Regions from separate parts of the Xenorhabdus doucetiae genome, predicted to be linked through region 3. Evidence: predicted binding sites of a transcription regulator. Region 3 holds the regulator's gene; each other region holds the start of a gene.
What was found. The regulator Fur, encoded in region 3, represses iron uptake genes when iron is present. The targets are predictions, from matches to a motif close to ATAATAATGAGAACNACTATCAA.

Region 1: feoA (ferrous iron transporter A) is a predicted target of Fur. The motif match lies at 1,268-1,290, and genes of this name have one in related genera.
Region 2: XDD1_RS08020 (DNA polymerase III subunit theta) is a predicted target of Fur. The motif match lies at 696-718, and genes of this name have one in related genera.
Region 4: fes (enterochelin esterase) is a predicted target of Fur. The motif match lies at 1,000-1,022, and genes of this name have one in related genera.

Annotation. Positions count from the first base shown of each region.
Region 1 is NZ_FO704550.1:4,092,561-4,094,771, forward strand. Features, by position in the region: gene XDD1_RS17860 (Tex family protein) at 1-738, shown strand, start outside; gene feoA (ferrous iron transporter A) at 1,320-1,547, shown strand; gene feoB (Fe(2+) transporter permease subunit FeoB) at 1,658-2,211, shown strand, end outside.
Region 2 is NZ_FO704550.1:1,728,567-1,730,777, reverse strand. Features, by position in the region: partial or broken gene XDD1_RS08030 (IS30 family transposase) at 1-640, shown strand, start outside; gene XDD1_RS08020 (DNA polymerase III subunit theta) at 830-1,060, shown strand; gene pip (prolyl aminopeptidase) at 1,113-2,066, opposite strand; gene yebF (protein YebF) at 2,149-2,211, opposite strand, start outside.
Region 3 is NZ_FO704550.1:1,295,101-1,297,311, reverse strand. Features, by position in the region: gene fldA (flavodoxin FldA) at 28-561, shown strand; gene fur (ferric iron uptake transcriptional regulator) at 748-1,200, shown strand; gene XDD1_RS06065 (beta-N-acetylhexosaminidase) at 1,334-2,211, opposite strand, start outside.
Region 4 is NZ_FO704550.1:599,153-601,363, reverse strand. Features, by position in the region: gene fes (enterochelin esterase) at 1-902, opposite strand, end outside; partial or broken gene XDD1_RS02950 (TonB-dependent siderophore receptor) at 1,266-2,211, shown strand, end outside.

The DNA.
Region 1 (2,211 bases), 1.4 Mb from region 3:
AAAGTGAGCCGTCTGGGACCCAAAGCCTTCCTGCAATGTGCGGGCTTCCTGCGCATCAATCAGGGTGATAACCCGCTGGACGCGTCAACCGTTCACCCGGAAGCTTATCCGGTGGTTGAGAAGATCCTGGCAACAACCGCGCAGACCCTGTCTGAACTGATGGGCAATTCTGCCAATCTGCGTAACTTGAACGCGCAGGATTTCACAACCGAAAAATTCGGTATTCCGACGGTGACTGACATCCTGAAAGAGCTGGAAAAACCGGGACGCGATCCACGTCCTGAATTCAAAACCGCCACCTTTGCCGATGGCGTTGAAACCATGAATGACCTGCAAACGGGCATGATTTTGGAAGGAACTGTCACTAACGTCACCAATTTCGGCGCCTTCGTCGATATCGGTGTCCATCAGGATGGTCTGGTGCATATCTCCTCGCTCTCCGATCGCTTTGTGGAAAATCCACATACCATCGTCAAAACAGGCGACATCGTGAAAGTGAAGGTGATGGATGTTGATCTCAACCGCAAGCGTATTGCACTGACCATGCGCCTTGATGAGCAACCCGGTGAAACACAAGCACGCCGCGGCTCTCAAGGTGACAACCGCCAGAATGACCCAAGCCGCAATAACCGCAACAGCAACGGCAGAAACCGCCAAACTTCGCGTTCAGGTTCTGCATCGGTAACCAACAGCGCCATGAGTGACGCATTAGCTGCGGCCTTTAGTAAAAAACGTTAATTAACCAAAAACGTTAGCTTACTTAAATGATTTCCCGAACTGGTCAATAACGCCAGTTCGGGATCGCGCAATATATTTTTCATTTAAATAAATCCCAACATCAGAATAAATAAAATATCCTTCACTGACTATCCGTTATTTATCCGTAAGAAAGTGATAATTTTCATTATCATGATTCTATTTATTGCTGACATTATAAATTTGAATAAGTGATAACATCTGACTATTTTTATTAATGTTTTATATATCCTCGTCGTACTTCAGAATGTATTTATTGACCAAATTAATGAAACAACAAAAATCAATAAGTCGAATTTATCAATGAGACTAATCAATAAAGAAATTCCCCCAAATATTAATCCGTCTTGATAGTGCATTATTTACAATAAAATGACTATTAATTTGATTAATATCAATTCATTCCCTTATTATCCGGTATAAAGAGTCAACATCGCAGTTGCGTATTATTATCATTAATAATTAGAATTCAGAGAAATTACCGTACTTTTTTCTTGTGGTTCTCCCCTTATTGAGGATAATTCTTATAATCACTTATTTTTTCAGTTTGAATGGAGAGTTATATGGTTCTTATTCCAGAACGTAGGTACAAAATTCTGGGATTTTCTCCAGAGATTAGCCCAGCTTACCGACAAAAATTATTGTCACTCGGCATGTTGCCGGGATCAACATTTCAAGTCATTCGCTTCGCTCCCTTAGGCGATCCAATACAAATCGAAACACGCAGAGTCAATCTGACTCTGCGTAAACAAGACTTAGCATTTCTCATGTTGCATGAAGATCTGAACTAACAAAGCCCTAAATCAACTGGGTTCAGAATAACCCTTGTTCAGGCACGCTTACAGAGTACTAAAGTATAACTAAGGTACGAAATTCGCTTTCCTGATTGGCAGAAAGTATGATGAAACAATTAACCATTGGCCTGATTGGTAATCCCAATGCCGGCAAAACAACGCTTTTTAATCAGCTCACTGGCTCCCGCCAACGAGTGGGAAACTGGGCTGGCGTTACGGTAGAACGCAAAACTGGCCACTTTACCACCCATGACCATCAAGTCGATCTTGTCGACTTGCCTGGTACTTATTCTCTCACCACGATTTCTGAGCAAACTTCCATTGATGAACAGATTGCCTGCCACTATATTCTCAGTGGTGACGCGGATATGTTAATCAATGTTGTTGATGCGTCGAATCTGGAGCGTAATCTTTATCTCTCACTGCAATTGATTGAACTGGGTATTCCCTGCATTATTGCGCTGAATATGCTGGATATTGCCGAAAGTCAACGCATCAATATTGATATTCCCGCATTGGAAAAACGCCTCGGCTGTCCGGTTATCCCGCTGGTTTCCACCCGTGCCACCGGCATCGATACCCTGAAAAAAACCATCGATAATTACCCGCAGCACTTTAACCCTGTACAGGTTGATTATCCTGAGGCGCTGTTGCAGGAAAT
Region 2 (2,211 bases), 430 kb from region 3:
ATAAAATAAATGGCGGTGATTTATGGCAACATCTTAGGATAGCGAAAAAACCGTATCGTAAACGCTATGGAAGCCATGAGCACAGAGGAAAAATTAAAAACAGAGTCAGTATTGATAAGCGCCCAAAAATTGTTGATAAAAAGCAGCGTATTGGGGATTGGGAAGGGGAAACTATCGTTGGCAAAGATCGTAAAAATGCCTTATTGATTTTAGTTGAACGAAAAATCGTATTTTACGATCATCATTTAAACTTGAAGATAAAACAAGCAGAAGGTGGTGCAAAAGGGGCGACAAGACCTTTTTTCGAATAAAAAACCTAAAAGTTAAAAACAATTACCTTTTGATAAACGGACTCGAATTTGCCGAACACGAACGGATCGGTAAAAATTTAGAGACAAAAATTTATTTTGCTCATCCGTATTCCCCTTGGGAAAGAGGGATAAATGAGAACATAAATGGATTAATCAGAGATTACTTCCCAAAAGGAACCGATTTTAATAAGGTATCAGAGCGGGAGGTTAACCTTGTGGCAAACCGACTAAATAATCGACCACGTAAGACACGAGATTATAAAACACCGAATGAGTTATTTACAGGAACCCCAACTCATTTACTTCGTTCATTACGGTGTTGCGCTTAATATGCGAATCCAAGAGTTTTATTTAATTAAATTTTTATGCAAAAAAACATTTTTAATAAAAATGAGAATTGATGTTATTTATATTTATCAAGGTGCTTTTTTGTCCTTTTTAAACAACTTGCCAAACAAGAAAGAGTCGATTAATTTTCTTTCCAGAGAAATAAAAAATACGTTTTCAGAGAGGCCAGTATGGAACATAACTTAGCCAAGTTATCTAAAGATGAGATGGATAAGGTCAATGTTGATTTAGCAGCATCCGGTGTTGCTTTTAAAGAACGCTATAACATGCCTGTGATCCCTGACACCGTTGAGCAATCACAACCCTCACACCTGCGGGAATATTTCCAGCAGCGCTTGCAGCACTACCGCCAGCAATCAAGGTTACTGTCACGTCTGCCTTATGAGCCGAAAAGTCGTTGACAGGATGATAAGGTAAAAAGGATAACCACCTCTTTGCGGGTGGTTATCTCCGCTATTTTCCAGCAAATTTATCCGTCGCCTTGATGAGTTGGTGTAAAATGCCCGCTTCATCAAAAGAATGGCCAGCGCCTTCCACAATATGCAGTTCAGCCTCCGGCCAGGCTTTTGCCAAATCCCACGCATTCTGTACCTGACAGGCCATATCATAGCGCCCATGAATAATCACTGCGGGGATATGCCTGATCACATCAATGTGGTTCAGTAATTGCTGCGTTTCATCCATAAAACCATTATTGATAAAGTAATGATTTTCAATACGCGCAAATGCCAAAGCAAAATTCTCTTCGGAGAAAGAATCTGAGTTTTCAGAAGGCAACAATGTTACTGTTTCGCCTTCCCAGAGACTCCATAAACGCGCAGCTTCCAACTGCACTTGCAAATCTTCACTCGTCAGCCGTTTGTTATAGGCGAATATCACATCCTTACGCTCTTCTTCCGACAGGATAGATAATGTACGTTCCCATTTTTCCGGGAAAAAACGAGAAGCGCCTTCTTGATAATACCACTGCAATTCTTGGGGACGGAGCAAGAAGATCCCTCGCAATACTAATTCTGACACCCTGTCCGGATGTTTTTCAGCGTAAGCTAAAGACAGCGTTGATCCCCATGAGCCACCAAAAACCAGCCACTTCTCAACGCCCATAAGATGACGCAGCCGTTCAAGATCTTCGATCAAATGCCAGGTTGTATTATTTTCCAGGCTGGCATGAGGCTTAGAACGCCCGCAACCACGCTGATCAAATAACATAATATGGTAACGTTCGGGATCGAATAACCGGCGATGATAGTTTGCTATTCCACCACCAGGGCCACCATGAATGAATACCGCAGGCTTACCTGCCGGATTACCGCACAACTCCCAATAAATCTGGTGCCCGTCTCCCGTCTCTAAGTATCCTGTTTGATACGCATTATAAGCGGGGTAGAGTTTTCGTCGTTCCGTCATAAGGCCCTCTCACTGTTTAAACAAAACGGGATACTCTCCAGTATCCCGCACATATTTACAGAAAAGATAGTGTGACAAATTTTTACTTCACTTCACTATAACTGATAGTCTCTTTTTGACAATCAATGGTGACATTGTAACTTTT
Region 3 (2,211 bases):
AGATAAAACAAGAGGTTAACCCATTTTATGGCAATAATAGGTCTATTCTTCGGCAGCGATACCGGCAACACAGAGAACATCGCCAAAATGATCCAAGAAAAATTGGGCGGTGCTGAGGTTGCTGAAGTCCACGATATTGCCAAAAGCAGCAAAGAAGATATTGAAACCTTCGATATCCTGCTGCTTGGCATCCCAACTTGGTATTACGGCGAAGCCCAATGTGATTGGGATGATTTCTTCCCAACACTGGAAGAGATCAATTTCGAAGGGAAACTGGTTGCTTTGTTCGGCTGTGGTGATCAGGAAGATTATGCAGAGTACTTCTGTGATGCCATGGGCACCATCCGCGATATTATTGAACCCCGTGGCGCAATTATCGTAGGCCACTGGCCAACCGAAGGGTATCACTTTGAAGCCTCTAAGGGCATGGCCGACGATAACCATTTTATTGGTTTGGCCATTGATGAAGATCGCCAACCCGAACTGACGGATGAGCGCGTTGAAGCCTGGGTACAACAGATCAAGGCTGAAATGAGCCTGTCAGAGATCCTGGGTGCATAATCCGGGAATAAGCACCCTTTCAGGCAGGATAATTCCTGCATAATGTGTCATGATATCGGGCCAGGCATGGTTTTCATTTTAAATATCCATGCCTATAATCAGCAATGTGAAACAGAATCATGATTCCCTCACGATACCCCCAAGTATCATAAGTTCACTTAACCCAAGTTACAGGACTGAATCCGCATGACCGACAACAATAAAGCATTGAAAAATGCTGGACTTAAAGTAACACTTCCGCGCTTGAAAATTTTGGAAGTGCTACAGGACCCAGAATGCCATCATGTCAGTGCGGAGGATCTCTACAAAAAACTGATTGATATCGGTGAAGAGATTGGCCTCGCCACTGTCTATCGCGTGTTGAACCAGTTCGATGATGCCGGCATTGTTACACGCCACAATTTTGAAGGTGGTAAATCGGTTTTTGAACTCACTCAGCAACATCACCATGACCACCTGATTTGTCTCGACTGCGGTAAAGTCATTGAATTTAATGATGAGTTTATTGAAGAGCGCCAGAAAAACATCGCTGACCGTTATGGCATTAAGCTCTCAAACCACAGCCTCTATTTATATGGTCACTGTGCTACTGGTGATTGCCGCAAAGATAACGCGCTTCATGATGAAAAGGCAGGATAAGTAAACGCCAATGAAGTGATTAAAAAATTGGCTTCGGTTGGTTGTTCGTCTGAATAAGCTACTGCCGATTAGCACTCTCGCTAATCGGCAGTAGCTTATTCAATTTATTGCACTTATTGCTCAAAACGAATCATTAAAATTTCACTTCGTCTATACGGCTAAAACGTTTTCCATCCGTACTGACAGAACGAATTTTTACATTGCCGCTGACATGCGGCCGCTGCCTGTCATTGTAATCCTGCCATGTTTTCCCCTTATCCAGTGAGTATTGGATAACCACCCCCGGTAATGCGATATTGGCTTCCAGTGTGCCAGCAACAATTTTGCCGCCCGGCACAGGCAGGCGATAGGCTATTTTGGCTTTATCCAGTTTAGCCAGCTCACGCTGCCCCATCAGATTGGCGAAACGTTCCCAGTCTTGTTGCAATCGCACAGTATCAACATAGTGCGTTATTCCCCCCTTATATTCCCTGCCCTGCTGATAATTCTGCTCCCATTCTGCCTGATGCCATGCCCGTTCCGCCAGCGGCAGTAAGCGAGGATAGATCATATATTCCATTTGTTCATCGGTACGCACAGTTTCGCTCCATGACTGCCCCGACAGGCCATAAGCCCCCGGCCAGCGTTTATTGCTATGGGAATTAAAGTGGTTACCATCGCGATCCACTGAGGTTTCCGCATTTTGTGGCAGGTTGTTTGGTGCAAAGCTGAAAATTTTCGCTTCATCATTAAAGCGCGTTGCCCAATAATAGCCCCGCTCTTGCGGATGGACTTCATAGGGCATATCTAAATAGACATAATCCGGGCTGGAAATAACCACCCGATAGCCCTTATTCGCCCAGTCATTGACTGAATCCGTGCCTCCCCAATACAAGGTATCCCAGAAATTCACTGCAACCTGTTTAGTGGCGAACTCTTTGGCTGATTTGGCGTGTTTCAGGCCATCCTGCCATGCTTGCATTGTGCTGATACCGTGGGCATTGACGATTTTGCTGACTTCAATCGCAAAAT
Region 4 (2,211 bases), 700 kb from region 3:
CCTGCTATCACCGTTTGTTCAGGATCATCGCTGAAAGCAGCATGCTGTGCGACAAGCGGTAACAGTTCATCCTGAATCGCTTGCCAAAAATCCGGGTTGCAGGGAAGCTCTCGCTCTCGATGAGGCATATCAATAACGTCAATCAACAGCCAAACCGCCTCTGGTATCTGCCGCTTTTCAGTTGCGACATCAATGACCGGAAAAATCGGCATTCTCTCTGCCCAAGTCAGCCCATCCAAAAGAATGATAAGAGGACGAGGATGCGTGGTTTCTTCCCCTGTGGCATAAAGCCAGACACGCCTTTGATTGTTCAGCCGATCACTGTGCCAATGCAAAAGCACAGGCGATTGTTTACCGGGTTGCACGGCATGTGACCATGCGGTCTGTTCAGGTGCATGGGGCATATGAATTGCCGATAAAGGCAGGCCAAGCCCATTACGATGGCAGCCCTGTCGATTTAAAGGATCGGGAATAGACAATGGAAAGAGTGAAATCCACCATTCACGTTGCTGTTGTTTGCGCTGTTTGATCTCATCGGAAAATTCAGGGGATAAATGTGTTTCAGTGACAGGTATAAATCGATAACTTCCTCTCCAGTCATCTTCAAGGGTCACTGACCAATACCAGATATCCGTTCCGGGTAATCGTTGCAGGCTCTGCGGCTGTGGGCGGTGGTGATCCGTGATGCCATTGATATCGATATAGACTCGGCGAAAATTTGAGTTTTGTTCATTCCCGTTGGGGGCTCGCCAAAAGAAAGTCGTTTTAACTTGATGATTCTTGGCAGTTTCTATAATGGGGGTTCCTAGAATAGCCATATTTTCCCACCATAATTCGCTGCCAACATGAGGAGCAGACAATAAATTATCTGCCGTACCTGATGGCTGAAAGACTAACTTCATCCCCTTATCTCCTTCAAAAACATCCCGCTCCCAAATGACAGATTCATTTGAGATACCACACCCGCAACGAACTCAGCAAAATAATTATCATTTGCTAATGATATTGATAATGATTTTTGTTTGCAATATCATCCAATTTATTTTATTAATCTTCATCACTGGCTAACAGAATTAGCGGAGCATGATCAAGGGTAATGCGGCAGGAGGCCCCCTCTATTCAGCTTAATTCAGTATGGCCAAAATGATACAGACTTAATTATTAATTTGATTTTTAAGGATTTATTTTAAAAGCATCTATATTGAGAGATGAAATCCATGGTATTGCCTATCCAGAATGAAATATTGAAAACCGAAAAAAGAATAATGAGAAACTATAACTACAATAAATTATTCTTAACACTAACTTCCGCCTTACTGTTATCTCCATATGCCTCAGCCAATAATAATGGGAGTGCCAATAACACCGAAGACACCGTCATTGTCACAGGAGGGATTAAGGAGCACGCTGAAAAAAACTTTGTCGAATCAGACAGTGCCGCAGGCACCAAAAGCCTCACTCCCCTGATCAAAACGCCCCAGTCAATCAGCGTCATCAATCGCACACAGATAGAAGCGCAAGGCACGATGACGATTGCTGACGCTCTGAATTATTCAAGTGGTGTTGTGACCAATTACCGAGGCTCTTCCAACCGTAACGACGAAGTGATTACCCGTGGTTTTCGTTATGCCCCTAAATTCCTTGATGGTTTGAGTTATGGTAATCAGCTCGAACCTTGGTTATTGGAGCGCGTGGAGTTGGTGCATGGGCCAGCCTCTGTGCTATACGGTCAGGTCAGCCCCGGCGGATTGATTAACATGACCAGCAAAAGGCCAACTGACCAGCCTATCCACAAGGTGCAGATGAAAGCGGGCAATCGGAGCTTAGGTGAATTGGCTTTTGATTTTGGCGGTGCTTTAGGGGATGGTACTCCCGTTCTCTATCGTTTAAATGGTGTACTCAGCACCCAAAAGCAGTTCGTTAAAGACTATAAAAAAGAGCGGATTGCCATCGCTCCGGCGCTGACATGGATCCCCAACAACAATACAACGTTTACACTATTGACCAGTTATCAGTACGACCCCAAAGCCGGATTCCGTAATTTCTACCCCAAAAAGGGCACTGTAACATCTGTTCCCAATGTAGGCTATATTCCCTACAAGATGAACCTCAGTGATCCTTCTTTTAATCAATCCAGACGGGAACAGTCTTCTATCGGCTACCTTCTTGAACATGACATTAATGATGTCTTCTCTTTCCAGCAAAACCTGC